3 regions of the Streptomyces sp. NPDC030296 genome follow, and region 1 is predicted to be linked to each of the others. Evidence: riboswitches for the same ligand, from Rfam matches in the RefSeq annotation. Region 1 holds a riboswitch; each other region holds the start of a gene.
What was found. A riboswitch is a leader RNA that binds a small molecule or an ion and turns the genes downstream of it on or off. The one in region 1 is predicted to bind cobalamin.
Positions count from the first base shown of each region.

Region 2: linked by a shared signal. The riboswitch ahead of ACZ4Z3_RS11000 (ribonucleoside-diphosphate reductase subunit alpha) and the one ahead of ACZ4Z3_RS04265 (cobalamin biosynthesis protein) in region 1 are both predicted to bind cobalamin.
Region 3: linked by a shared signal. The riboswitch ahead of ACZ4Z3_RS25710 (energy-coupling factor ABC transporter permease) and the one ahead of ACZ4Z3_RS04265 (cobalamin biosynthesis protein) in region 1 are both predicted to bind cobalamin.

Region 1 covers NZ_JBVICQ010000002.1:67,369-71,969, forward strand. The annotation lists gene ACZ4Z3_RS04250 (inorganic phosphate transporter) at 1-894, shown strand, start outside; gene ACZ4Z3_RS04255 (hypothetical protein) at 921-1,142, shown strand; gene ACZ4Z3_RS04260 (hypothetical protein) at 1,226-1,483, opposite strand; cobalamin riboswitch at 1,733-1,875, shown strand; gene ACZ4Z3_RS04265 (cobalamin biosynthesis protein) at 1,976-2,971, shown strand; gene ACZ4Z3_RS04270 (cobyric acid synthase) at 2,968-4,479, shown strand; gene cobN (cobaltochelatase subunit CobN) at 4,476-4,601, shown strand, end outside.
Region 2 covers NZ_JBVICQ010000003.1:661,823-666,423, reverse strand. The annotation lists gene mctP (monocarboxylate uptake permease MctP) at 1-101, shown strand, start outside; gene ACZ4Z3_RS11010 (nucleoside hydrolase) at 310-1,299, shown strand; gene ACZ4Z3_RS11005 (GNAT family N-acetyltransferase) at 1,421-1,927, shown strand; cobalamin riboswitch at 1,990-2,113, shown strand; gene ACZ4Z3_RS11000 (ribonucleoside-diphosphate reductase subunit alpha) at 2,239-4,601, shown strand, end outside.
Region 3 covers NZ_JBVICQ010000009.1:105,016-109,616, forward strand. The annotation lists gene ACZ4Z3_RS25695 (energy-coupling factor ABC transporter ATP-binding protein) at 1-823, opposite strand, end outside; gene cbiQ (cobalt ECF transporter T component CbiQ) at 820-1,569, opposite strand; gene ACZ4Z3_RS25705 (energy-coupling factor ABC transporter substrate-binding protein) at 1,576-1,938, opposite strand; gene ACZ4Z3_RS25710 (energy-coupling factor ABC transporter permease) at 1,935-2,633, opposite strand; cobalamin riboswitch at 2,664-2,847, opposite strand; gene ACZ4Z3_RS25715 (DUF1775 domain-containing protein) at 3,087-3,824, shown strand; gene ACZ4Z3_RS25720 (hypothetical protein) at 3,894-4,157, shown strand; gene ACZ4Z3_RS25725 (MFS transporter) at 4,210-4,601, opposite strand, start outside.

The DNA.
Region 1 (4,601 bases):
ACGGGCGCCGTGCACGGGGACGTGCTCGTCACCAAGGTGCTGATCCCCGCCGTCGCGGCCCCCCTGGTCGCCGGCATCGCGGCGATGTTCGCCACGCGGCTGACGTACAAGCTCGGGAAGCACACGAGCGAGAAGGCCGCCGGCAAGGGCTACCGCGCCGGTCAGATCGCCTCCGCCGGTCTGGTCTCGCTGGCCCACGGCACGAACGACGCCCAGAAGACGATGGGCATCATCACCCTGGCCCTGGTCGCCGGCGGCGCTCTCGCGCCGGACTCCGACCCGCCGGTCTGGGTCATCGTCTCCGCCGGTCTGGCCATCGCCCTCGGCACCTACCTGGGCGGCTGGCGCATCATCCGCACCATGGGCAAGGGCCTGACCGACCTCCAGCCGCAGCAGGGCTTCGCCGCCCAGACCAGCGCGGCCACGGTCATCCTGGCCTCCTCGCACCTGGGCTTCTCCCTCTCCACCACGCACTCGGTCTCCGGTGCGGTCATGGGCGCGGGCCTGGGCCGCAAGGGCGGCGTGGTGCGCTGGTCCACCGCCACCCGGATGTTCGTGGCGTGGGGCCTGACCCTGCCGGCCGCGGCGCTCGTCGCCGCGCTCGCCGAGTGGGTGACGTCCCACGGCACGTGGGGCACGGCCGTCGTCGCGGTCTTCCTCATCGCCTCCAGCGCCGCGATCTGGGTGATCTCGCGCCGCGAGGTGGTCGACCACACCAACGTGAACGACGCCGAGGAGCCCCCCGGCGTGGTGACCACGGCCATCGCCGCGGTGACCCCGCCGCCGACCGTCGCCGTGGCCGAGGAACTCGCGGCGACGATCCCGGCCCCCGCGGCCGTGACGGCCGGCGCCGAGACCCCGACCGGCCCCTCCGCCCCCACACCGGCCGTCTGAGCCGGCGCCCCTAGGAAGACACCACCATGCACATCGACTGGGCAGCACTCGGCTCCGTCTTCGGAGTCAGCCTCGTGGTCACCGTGGCCCTCGTCGGCCTGTTCACCCTGGGGATCGTCGGCCTCTCCAAGCGGGAGACGGCGACCGCCTCCGGCGGCTCGGCCGCCCTCGCCACGACAACGGCGTACGCCTGCTTCGCGGCGTGCGCGGCGGCGGTGGGCTACGGGATCTACCTGATCATGGCCTGAGTTCACGGGCCCCCACCTCCCGCAGGACACCACGACGACCCCCTGTGCCGGTCACCTCGGCGCAGGGGGTTCGTCGTCCTCGTTCACGGCGTCCGGTGACCGGGGTTCAGGCCCCACCAGAGGCCCGCTCCCGTGGCGACGAGGGTCGTCACCGCCATCCAGACGACGGCCCGCGCCTCCGCCCCCGGCACCCACAGCGCGGCGAGGGCGCCGACGCCGACGGCGAGCACCCCCGCCACGGTGCTGAACAGCACCAGCGGGGCGGCGGCCGCCACCAGCGTCCGCCGGTCCCACCAGGCCCCCGCGCGCGCCTGCGCGGCCGTCTCGGTCCGGTCTTCCATCGCGTGCACCTCCCGTCCCCCGGACGGGCCTTCACGAGCCGTCCGCTCCCGGGTCCCCGAGCTCCGCCAGAAAACCACAGCACGCCGTGTGACGGAAGAAGCGCAGAGCGTTCTGATACCTGTTCGAGCACACACAGGGCCGGGGGGCCGGGAATGAGCACGGAAAGCGCCGATTCGGGCGACTGACGCCGTTTCAGCGATGTGGGGCTCAGCACACCGCTGCGCCGCAGGTCAACAGCAAGTTGACGGGTCTTCCGGGGCCGTGGTGGACTGCCGGGGCCATCCACGACGGCAGGAGAGGAAGCCGGTGCGAGTCCGGCGCGGTCCCGCCACTGTCACCGGGGAAGACCCTTCCCCGGGAGCCAGGAACTCTCGTCGTCGGTCTCGTCGAACCAGGGCGTGGACACCCTGAGTGAGGACATATCGCCATGCGCGGCTGCCATGTGAGACTCAGCATCCGGTCCTTGCCCGACCCCGCGATCGGCTGAACGCGTGCGTGCCGATCGCGTCTTCGCGTACGGCGCCACCGCCGGACTCCTCGGTGACCTGTTGCTCGGCGATCCCCGCCGAGGGCATCCCGTCGCCGTGTTCGGACGGGCCGCGGGCGCCGTGGAGCGGGTGTTGTGGCGGGACCACCGAGGGTGGGGCGCGCTGCACACCGTGGTGTGCGCCGGAGGCGCCGTGGCGCTGGGGGCGGTGGCCGCCGCTGCGGCACGGCCGTCCCGTGCGGCGTCCGTCGCGCTGACCGGCGCGGCCACCTGGGCCGTCGTCGGGGGCACCTCCCTCGCGCGGGAGGCCCGCACCGTCGGGCGGGCGTTGGAGGCCGGCGACGTCGAGGCCGCGCGGGCGCGGCTGCCGCATCTGTGCGGACGGGACCCGCAGGCGCTGGACGCGGACGGGATCGCCCGGGCCGTGGTCGAGTCCGTCGCCGAGAACACCTCGGACGCCGTGGTCGGGGCGCTGGTGTGGGGGGCGTTGGGCGGTGTGCCCGGCCTGCTCGGGTTCCGCGCCGTCAACACGCTGGACGCCATGGTGGGGCACAAGTCGGCGCGTCACCGGCGGTTCGGGTGGGCGTCCGCCCGCCTCGACGACGTGGCTGGCTGGCCGGGGGCCCGGCTCACCGCCCTGCTGGCCGCCGCGGCCGGCGGGGACGCCCGGGGGGCCGTACGGGCCTGGCGGGCGGACGCGCGGAAGCATCCGAGCCCCAACGCGGGGCCCGTGGAGGCGTCGTTCGCCGGGGCGCTCGGCGTCCGACTGGGAGGCACGTTGTCGTACGGGGGGCGGGTCGAGCACCGGCCCGTGCTGAACACGGAAGGGCGGGCCGTCGCCGTGGGGGACATCGAGCGGGCCGTGCGGCTGTCGCGGCGCGTGAACTGGCTTGCGCTCGGCGTCAGCGCGGGCGCGTCACTGCTGCGGGACCGCGTCGGGCGGGGCCCGGCACGGAAGTCGACCACGGGCCGCTCCCGGCGGTCGAAGGGGGCGTCATGACGGGCGGCGGACTGCTGGTCGCCGGCACCACCTCCGACGCCGGCAAGAGCGTCGTCACCGCCGGGATCTGCCGGTGGCTGGTCCGACAGGGCGTCAAGGTCGCGCCGTTCAAGGCGCAGAACATGTCCCTCAACTCGTTCGTGACGAGGGAGGGCGCCGAGATCGGGCGCGCCCAGGCCATGCAGGCGCAGGCCTGCCGGGTGGAGCCGACGGCGCTGATGAACCCGGTGCTGCTCAAGCCCGGCGGGGAGCAGAGCAGTCAGGTCGTGCTGCTCGGCAAGCCGGTCGGGGAGCTGAGCGCACGGGGCTACCACGGGGGACGGCAGCAGCGGCTGCTGGGCACCGTGCTCGACTGTCTTGCCGAGTTGCGGGGCACGTATGACGCGGTGATCTGTGAAGGGGCCGGGAGTCCCGCCGAGATCAATCTCCGGCGGACCGACATCGTCAACATGGGGATCGCCCGCAACGCCGGGCTCCCCGTGGTCGTCGTCGGCGACATCGACCGCGGTGGTGTGTTCGCCTCGTTCTTCGGGACGGTGGCGCTGCTGTCGCCCGAGGACCAGGCGCACATCGCCGGGTTCCTCGTCAACAAGTTCCGCGGGGACGTCTCCCTGCTGGAGCCGGGGCTCGACATGCTGCACGGGCTGACGGGGCGTCGGACGTACGGGGTGCTGCCGTTCCGGCACGGTCTCGGCATCGACGAGGAGGACGGCCTGCGGGTGTCCCTGCGCGGAACGGTCCGCGAGTCGAACGTGTCGCCGCCCGTCGGCGAGGACGTGCTGCGGGTCGCCGTCTGCGCGATCCCCCTCATGTCGAACTTCACCGACGTGGACGCGCTCGCCGCCGAACCCGGTGTCGTGGTGCGGTTCGTGGACCGGCCCGAGGAACTGGCCGACGCGGACCTGGTCGTCGTGCCGGGCACCCGGGGCACCGTACGGGCGCTGGACTGGCTGCGCGAGCGGGGTCTCGCCGACGCGCTGCGGAGCAGGGCCGCCGAGCACCGGCCCGTGCTCGGCGTCTGCGGCGGCTTCCAGGTCCTCGGCGAGCACATCGAGGACGACGTCGAGAGCCGCCGGGGACAGGTGGACGGGCTCGGCATCCTGCCCGTACGGGTGCGGTTCGCGCGGGAGAAGACCCTCACCCGGCCGGAGGGCGAGGCCCTCGGGGAGCACGTCACGGGGTACGAGATCCACCACGGGGTCGCCGAGGTCGACGGCGGTGAGCCCTTCCTGGACGGGTGCCGGGTCGGCCAGACCTGGGGCACGCACTGGCACGGGTCGCTGGAGTCGGACGGGTTCCGGCGGGCCTTCCTGCGCGAGGTGGCGGCCGCCGCGGGCCGTCGTTTCGTGCCGGCCGCCGACACGTCGTTCGCGGCGCTGCGCGAGGAGCAGCTGGACCGGCTCGGCGATCTGATCGAGGAACACGCGGACACGGACGCGCTGTGGCGGCTCATCGAGTCGGGCGCGCCGCAAGGACTGCCTTTCATTCCACCGGGAGCGCCCGCATGAGCACTGGCACTGTGTTGTTGTTGTCGACCGCCGACACGGATCTGCTGGCGGCCCGGGCCGCCTCCGGCGCCTCGTACCGGATCGGCAACCCGACCCGCGTCGACGTGAGAGAGGAACTGCCC
Region 2 (4,601 bases), on a different contig from region 1:
ACGGCATCGACGAGACCAAGCCGAGCGACTACACGGCCGACGCGGGCGACGCGGGAGTCCAGGTGGAACTGCCTCCGGCGACGGCGGGTTCGACCCACTGACGCTCCGATGCACAGCTTCCCCGCGCCCCTTTGAAGGGCCGAAGGCCCAAAAGGGGCGCGGGAACCTGCGCGAGCAACCAAGACGACCCCGCACCCGCCGACACGGCGAACAACCCGATTTCATAGGCGCCCAAGCGGCCCGAAGGGTCACAGCCCATGCTGACGCAAGGGCAGGGGCAGCAGGCGTACCCCCGGTTAACCTGACCCCGTGACCGTCCCCACACCGATCGTCCTGGACAGCGACCCCGGTATCGACGACGCCGTAGCCCTGCAGTACCTCCTCGGCACAGGCCTCTGGGACCTCAAGGCCTACACCTCGGTCGGCGGCAACCTTCCCGCCGACGCCACCTACCGCAACGCCCGCGCACTGGCCCGAGCCCTCCGCATCGACACCGACGTCCCCGTCCACCGGGGCGCGGGCCGCCCCCTCTCGCGCCTCCCCTACCGCGAGGCATCCGCCTTCCACGGCCGGGCCGGCCTCGGCGAGGAGTCCCTGCCCGACTCCACCGCCCCGCACCCCACGGAGTCCTCCGCGCAAGCCCTGCTGCGTCTGTCCCGCGAGTACGCGGGCGAGCTGACGGTGTGCGCCACCGGCCCGCTCACGAACGTCGCGATCGCCCTGCTGGAGGATCCCGGTTTCGCCCGCCGCGTCGCGAAGTTCGTGTTCATGGGCGGCGCCGCGCAGGTGCCGGGGAACTTCACCCCGGTCGCCGAGTTCAACATCTGGTCCGACCCGGACGCCGCCGAGGTCGTGCTCTCCTCCGGTATCCCGTTCACGATGGTCGACCTGGACGCCTCCCACGGCTGGCTGTTCCGCCCCGAGGACCTCGCGGCGCTGGAGGCGGCGGGCCCGGGCACGGCGCTCGCCGCCCGGCTGATGCGGACGTACATGCGGGCCTACACCCGCCACGGCGGGGACGGCACGTGTCCGCTGCACGATCCACTGGCGGTGGGGGTGTGCGGGGACGAGTCGTTCGTGACGGCCGCCGAGGGGGCCGTGATCGTGGAGTGCGCGAGCGAACTCACGCGCGGCCAGACCGTGTTCGTGCCGGCCGACGCCCGGCGGATCTACTACTCCGAGTCCGCCGACCTGACCGCCCGCCTCCGCCTCACCGGTCGCGTCGCCCTCGGCCCCGGCCCCCGCGACTTCAGCGAGCACTTCGTGACGACGCTGCCGCACTGGCCGGCACTGCCCTGACCGGCCCGCCACCACCGCGGCCGCCACCGCAACGCGCCCGCCGAACCGACAATCACATGATCAACCGCCCCTGTGGACAACCGCGGACCTGCCGACCGCCTCCTCGTGCAGACTGCGATCCATGGACATCACGATCAGGCGCATCTCCCCCGACGAGTACACCGACCTGGGCGACATCACCGCACAGGCCTACCTGACGGACGGCTTGCTGGACTTCGGTGAGAGCGACGCATACCTCGGCGAACTGCGGGACGTGGCGCGGCGGGCCGCCGCGGCCCAGGTGCTCGTGGCCGTGGCGGAGGGGCGGGTGGTCGGCGGCGTGACCTTCGTCCCGGCCGGAGGCGCCATGGCCGACATCGCCACCCCCGGGGAGGCCGAGATCCGGATGCTGGCGGTCGACCACGCCGCCCGCGGCCGCGGCATCGGCGAGGCCCTCGTGCGCGACTGTGTCGAGCGCGCCAGAGCCGTCGAGGGCTGTGTACGGGTCGTGCTGTCGACCCAGCGGACCATGCACTCCGCCCACCGCATCTACGAACGTCTGGGCTTCGTTCGAACGCCGGCACGCGACTGGAACCCCGTCCCGCACCTCCCGGACCTGACGCTGCTCACCTATGAGTTGACGCTATGACACGCTCCGAAGTCACCGCGACACAACATCTGGGGGTGGACCGGCGACCCAACACAAGATGTATGCTCATGCTCGCTGTCGCCGCAGGGGAATCCGGTGCGAATCCGGAACTGTCCCGCAACGGTGTACTTGCGTGTTTTCGCACGCGAGTCCAGTCCGAGGACCTGCCGACAGTGCGCCCGGCCGTCCGGTCCGGGTGCCCTGACGTCCGGGCCTCGTGGAGTGGGCCGGTGGACGCGACGCCCCCGTGCGCTCGTGTGCTGCTGCCTGCCCTCCGCGAAGCCCCGTGCCGAGCGAGGGAGAGCCCCCACGTGACCATCGCGCCAGCCGACCCGGTTTCAGCCACCCCGGCCCCCGCCGGACCGGCTTCCGCCACCCCGGCGACGGAGACCGACGGTCCCGGGGCCGCGTTGCTGCGGACCCTGACCGAGCTGACCGCCGACCTGCCCGACGCCGACCCCGGCCGGGTCGCCACCGCCGCGCTGCGCGGCCGGTCCGCTCGGGCGGACGAGGCGGAGCTGCGCGAGCTGGCCACGGAGGCGGCCGCCGGCCTCATCTCCGAGGACCCCGCCTACTCGAAGCTGGCCGCCCGCCTGCTGACGATCTCCATCCGCGCCGAGGCCGCCTCCCAGGGCGTCACGACGTTCACGGAGTCCGTCGCCGTGGGCCACCGGGAAGGGCTCGTCGCCGACCGCACGGCGGAGTTCACGCGCCTGCACGCCGAGCGGCTCGACGCGCTCGTCGACCCGGCCGCCGACGACCGGTTCGGCTACTTCGGGCTGCGCACGCTCCACAGCCGCTACCTCCTCAGGCACCCGATCACCCGCAAGGTCGTGGAGACGCCGCAGCACTTCATGCTGCGGGTGGCCAGCGGTCTCGCCGAGGACGACACCGCGCGGTCCGTGGACGAGGTCGCCGCTCTGTACCGGCTCATGAGCCGCCTCGACTACCTGCCCTCCTCCCCCACCCTCTTCAACTCCGGTACGCGACACCCCCAGATGTCGTCCTGCTACCTCCTCGACTCCCCGCTGGACGAGCTGGACTCCATCTACGACCGCTACCACCAGGTGGCCCGCCTCTCGAAGCACGCCGGCGGCATCGGACTGTCGTACTCCCGCGTCCGTTCGCGCGGTTCACTGATCCGCGGCACCAACGGGCACTCCAACGGCATCGTGCCGTTCCTGAAGACGCTCGATGCCTCGGTCGCCGCCGTGAACCAGGGCGGCCGGCGCAAGGGCGCGGCCGCGGTGTACCTGGAGACCTGGCACTCCGACATCGAGGAGTTCCTGGAGCTGCGCGACAACACCGGTGAGGACGCCCGCCGTACGCACAATTTGAACCTGGCGCACTGGATCCCGGACGAGTTCATGCGCCGGGTCAACGCGGACGAGCAGTGGTCGCTGTTCTCCCCGGCGGACGTGCCCGAGCTGGTCGACCTGTGGGGCGCGGAGTTCGACGCCGCGTACCGCAAGGCGGAGGCGGACGGGCTGGCGCGGAAGACCATCCCGGCCCGTGACCTGTACGGCCGCATGATGCGGACGCTCGCGCAGACCGGCAACGGCTGGATGACGTTCAAGGACGCCGCCAACCGCACCGCCAACCAGACGGCCGAGCCGGGCCACGTCGTCCACTCCTCCAACCTCTGCACGGAGATCCTGGAGGTCACGGACGACGGTGAGACCGCGGTCTGCAACCTGGGCTCGGTGAACCTGGGCGCCTTCGTCGACCTCACGACCGGCGACCTGGACTGGCAGCGGCTGGACGAGACCGTCCGCACGGCCGTGACCTTCCTGGACCGGGTCGTCGACATCAACTTCTACCCCACCGAGCAGGCGGGCCGGTCGAACGCCAAGTGGCGCCCCGTGGGCCTCGGCGCGATGGGCCTGCAGGACGTCTTCTTCAAGCTGCGGCTGCCGTTCGACTCGGCCGAGGCGAAGGCCCTGTCCACCCGGATCGCCGAGCGCGTCATGCTCGCCGCGTACGAGGCGTCCACCGACCTCGCCGAGCGCAACGGCCCGCTGCCGGCCTGGGAGAAGACCCGGACGGCCCGCGGTGTGCTGCACCCCGACCACTACGGCGTGGAGTTCACCTGGCCGGAGCGCTGGGCGGCCCTGCGCGAGCGCGTCGCCGCCGTCGGCATGCGCAACTCGCTGCTCCTCGCCATCGCGCCCACGGCGACCATCGCCTCCATCGCCGGTGTGTACGAGTGCATCGAGCCGCAGGTGTCCAACCTGTTCAAGCGGGAGACCCTCTCCGGTGAGTTCCTCCAGGTCAACTCCTACCTGGTGAAGGACCTCAAGGAGCTCGGCGTCTGGGACGCCCGCACCCGTGAGGCGCTGCGCGACTCGAACGGCTCCGTGCAGGACTTCGCGTGGATCCCGGCCGAGGTCCGGGCGCTGTACCGCACGGCCTGGGAGATCCCCCAGCGCGGCCTGATCGACATGGCCGCCGCCCGCACCCCGTATCTGGACCAGGCCCAGTCGCTGAACCTGTTCCTGGAAACGCCGACCATCGGCAAGCTCTCCTCGATGTACGCGTACGCCTGGAAGTCGGGGCTGAAGACGACGTACTACCTGCGCTCGCGCCCGGCGACCCGTATCGCCCGCGCCGCCCAGGGCCAGACGCAGACGTCAGCCCAGCCCGAGAAGACCATTCCCGTCCAGCAGGCCGCCGA
Region 3 (4,601 bases), on a different contig from region 1:
TCAGCGCGGCCAGCTCGTCGGGGGTGCGCGGACCGGGCGCGTCGTCCGTCAGCAGGCCCCGTTCGCGCAGGAGCCGGGTGACCGCGATGCCCCAGGGGAGACGCAGCCCCGCCTGTTCGAGGAGGTCCGTGCGGGCCAGCATCGCGGCCACCGGGCCCGTCCGCGCGCCGGACGGGGTGAGCAGCGCCGCGTCGTCGGCCCACCGCAGCGCCAGATCGACGTCGTGGGTGGCCATCACCACGGTCGTGCCGGACCGGCGGAGCCCGTCCAGGGTGGCGAGCAGCCGTTCCTGGCCGTCGGGGTCGAGGCCCGCGGTCGGCTCGTCGAGGATCAGCACCCGGGGGCGCATCGCCACGGCTCCGGCGATCGCGGTCCGCTTGCGCTGGCCGTAGGAGAGCAGATGGGTGGGCCGGTCCGCGAGGGCGGAGATTCCGAGCGCGGCGAGCGCCTCGTCCACCCGTATCCGTACCTGGTCGTCGGGCAGCCCGAGGTTCAGCGGCCCGAACGACACGTCCTGGGCGACCGATGCCGCGAACAGCTGGTCGTCGGGGTCCTGCACCACCAGCTGGACGGTCGTCCGCAGCCCGGTCAGACCCTTGCGGTCGTACGACACCGGCCGCCCCTCGACGGTCAACTCGCCCGAGCGGGGCCGCAGTCCGCCGCTGAGTAGCCGCATCAGCGTCGTCTTGCCGCTGCCGTTGCGGCCCAGCAGGGCGAGCGCGCGGCCCTCCCGCACCTCGAAGTCGAGATCGCTGAGCACGGTCGGGCCGTCCTCGTACGCGAAGGACACGCCCCGCAGGGCGACCAGCACGGGCTCGCTCATGTCAGCGGCCTTTCCAGGACGAAGGTGAGAGCGGCCACGGCCGCGAGGAGGACCACACTGGCCGTGGTGAAGCGGACGGAGACCCGTGCCTCGGGCACCAGGACACGCAGGGTGCCGTCGTAGCCCCGCCCGGCGAGACCCGTCTGGAGCCGCGCCGCCCGGTCGAAGGCCCGCACGAACGCGGTCGCGCCGAGTCCGGCGAGCGACCGCCAGGTGGCGGCCCGCGTGGTGTGCCCGAGCCGGGCCGCCTGCGCGTCGCGGATCCGGCGTACGGAGTCCAGGAGCAGGAAGCTCATGCGGTACGTCACCAGGGCGACGTCCACCACCGGCGCGGGCACCCCGGCCCGCGCCAGCCGGGGCAGCAGATCCGACATGGGGGTGGTGAACGCGAACAGCAGCACGCCCAGGGAGGCGGCGGAGGTCCGCAGCAGCAGTTCCGCCGCTCGGACCGGACCGCCCTCGGCGAGGGTCACGAAACCGTCGGGCCCGCCGACCTGGACGAGCAGGGGCAGCGCCCCGGTCACACAGAACCCGAGCGGCACCCGGTAGGCGCGCCACAGCCGGCGACGCGGCACGCCGGCCGGTCCCAGCAGCGCGACGAGCGACGTCAGCAGGACCAGGGCCGCGCCGGGCCAGGGCGGCAGCGAGATCGCGAGGACGGTGAGACCGAGCCCGAGCACGGCCTTGTCCACGGGATGGCGGCGGCGCCAGCGACTGCTGTGCGCCGCCTCGTCGATCGGCAGCACGGGGCGTCAGACCTCTTCGGCGCCGGACCCGGCCGGCGTCTTCGCGGTCTCCTGCTGCTTCGCCAGCGCCCGCGCCTCACCCTGGCGGCGGCCCCGGTGCAGGCCGAAGTAGTAGGCGAGGACGCCCGCGCCGAGGGCGGCCTGGAGGGAGAACAGCGCGGACTCGATCTCACCGGAGGGCGGCTCGTACAGGGGGGAGAACCACGGCTTGTAGTCCGGCTCGATCTCGGTGATCGCGCTCTCGGCCTCCCCGTCGGCCCCCGTGAACGGTTCCTTCTTGTGGTCGCCGAGGCCGAGGGCCAGCGGCAGCACCGCGAGCGCGGCCACGACCGCCAGCAGCAGGAGGTTGATCTTCGTGTTCCGGCTCATCGCGCCACCGCCTCGGTCGTCGTGTCCCGCTTGCCCGCCACGAGCACCCCGAGCCGCGTCAGCTCGCCCTTGCTCGACTGCGTCAGAAGCCGCATCACGAGCACCGTGAGCAGACCCTCGCTCACCGCGAGGGGGAGCTGGGTGATGGCGAAGATGGAACCGAACTTGCCGAGCGCGCCCAGGAATCCGCTGCTCGGGTCGGGGAACGCGAGCGCCAGCTGGACGCTGGTGACGCAGTAGGTGGACAGGTCGGCGAAGAACGCGCCGAAGAACACCGCGACCATCAGCGGCACGTCGTAGCGCCGCAGCAGCTTGTAGACGGCGTATCCGACCCAGGGGCCGACGATCCCCATGGAGAAGACGTTCGCACCGAGCGTGGTCAGGCCGCCGTGGGCGAGCAGCAGGGCCTGGAAGAGCAGGGTGATGGTGCCCAGTACGGCCATGATCGGCGGCCGGAACAGGATGGCGCCCAGTCCGGTGCCGGTGGGGTGGGAGCAACTGCCGGTGACGGACGGCAGCTTCAGCGCGGACAGGACGAAGGTGAAGGCCCCCGAGGCACCGAGCAGCAGCGTGCTCTCCGGGTGCTCCCTGATTTCACGGGTGAGTGACCGTACTCCGTGGACGACGAACGGCGCGGACGCGACACCCCAGGCGATCGCGTGCGCCGGAGGAAGGAAACCCTCGGCTATGTGCATGGCTCAGCAGACCCTCTCCAGCACCTCGTGGATGGTTGACGTGCCTTGGCCGGTCTCCTGGCTGACGGGTACCACCGCCCGTGCTCCGCCTTCCCGGGTCACAAGGACCCAGTGGCTGTCCGCGAGGACTGGAGCCGGACTTCCCGATCACAGTGGCGAGGGCCGCACCGGCATCACACCGGATTTCCCGTTCACCAAGGCGTGGTGACAGTAGTGCCCGCACAAGGGCGCTGACAAGCGCAGACGGGGGCGTGAAGACGGTGGTGAACAGCACACACCCCGGCGCACACCCCAGCAGCCCCACGCGGCGCACACCACGGAGGCCCGACGCCCCTGCCCCCTACGACGGATGTGCCGTCACGGCGGCCCCCGGTGCCGAGGGCCGCTCTTTGCCGGTGCGCGGGCCCTGCGCTTGAATGCAGGCTTCACACCTTCGGCACAAGGGAGTCAGCTGTGCACCGCCCGACCCTGGCACGCGGCACGCGCCGTCTCGGAGTCTTCACCGCGATCGCGCTCGCGGTCGCCGTCGCCACCGCTGCACCGGCCGCGGCCCACGCGGAGGTCGAGGCGGAGGGCGCCCGCGCCCTCGACCAGAACGTCGAGCTGACCTTCTCCGCCGAGTCGGAGTCCGCCTCGGCCGGCATCACCAAGCTGGAGGTCATCCTGCCGAAGGGCATCGCCCCCGCCGACGTCACCTACGAAGAGGGCCCCAAGGGCTGGAAGTTCGCCGCCACCGACCGGGGCTACACCGTCTCCGGACCGAAGCTCGCGGTGGGGGAGGACGCCGAGTACGAGGTCACCGTACGGCAGTTGCCCGACGCCAAGTCGCTCGTGTTCAAGACCCTGCAGTCCTACAGCGACGGCAAGGTGGACCGCTGGATCGAACTGGACGACTCCGGCGGTGACGGGCACGGCCACGGCCACCCCGCGCCCCGACTGGACCTGAAGCCCGCCGCGCCCGGCGCGAAGCTCGTCAGCCCCACCCCCAGCCCCTCTAAGGAGCCCTCGACAGCGGCCCCTTCGGCGGAGCGCGGCGCCGAGAAGACCCCGGCGCCGTCGGCGAAGCCCGCGGCGGACGACACCGACGACGACGGCATCCCCCTGGCCGTCCCCCTCGGCATCGGCGCGGCCGTCCTCGTCCTCGGCGGCGGCCTGTGGTGGTGGCGAAGCCGCCGCGAGGGCTCCGCCTGACCCTCCGTCGACGCGAACGAGAACGGCCTTGTGCCTGCTGTCGGGTGGGCACACCGGCCAGGGCGCTGGGTGCCCGCTACGCCGTACGGACCCTGCGTCGAGCGCTTACGGCCTTGGGCCTTCTTCGGCCGCCGGCCCTGCCGCGACCTGACCGAAACATGGCACGGGCTTTACTGCGACCTAGTTGCAGCTGCCGATTACCGGCACAAGGCTGAGGAGGCCGACCGCTCGACGACAGAAGGCGCACGTGTCGCTCTCTTCTTCGCGACCTGGGTGATCGCCCTGCTGGTGTGGCGCCTCGCCCGGATCGAGGAGAAGTGGATGACGGGCTGAACTCCCGGCGTTCGTGAACGAGTTGCCAGGGGAGCCGTCTGTTCCGGAGTCATCAGAGGCCCGCGTGGAGTCCGTCCGTGAGTCGTCCGTGGCTGTGGCGCCAGCCCGTCGGCACCCGTAGGGCGTCCGCCAGATGTGGGTGGCCGAGGGGCAGGTCGGAGTGCACATGGGTCGCGGGCGGCGCCGGCCAGAGCCGTACGGCCAGCAGCGCGGCGGCCAGCGTGATCGACCCCAGGGCGAGCGTCGTCCAGTCGAGTCCGGCCGTCGCGCCGAGCCAGCCGGCCAGCGGGTAGGTCAGCAGCCAGCAGCCGTGCGAGAGGGAGAACTGGGCGGCGAACGCGGCCGTGCGCTCCCCGGCCGGTACGGACCGCCGGATCAGCCGCCCGGTCGGCGTGAGCACCGCCGAGCACGCCGCGCCGAACGCGGCCCACAGGCCGAGCAGCG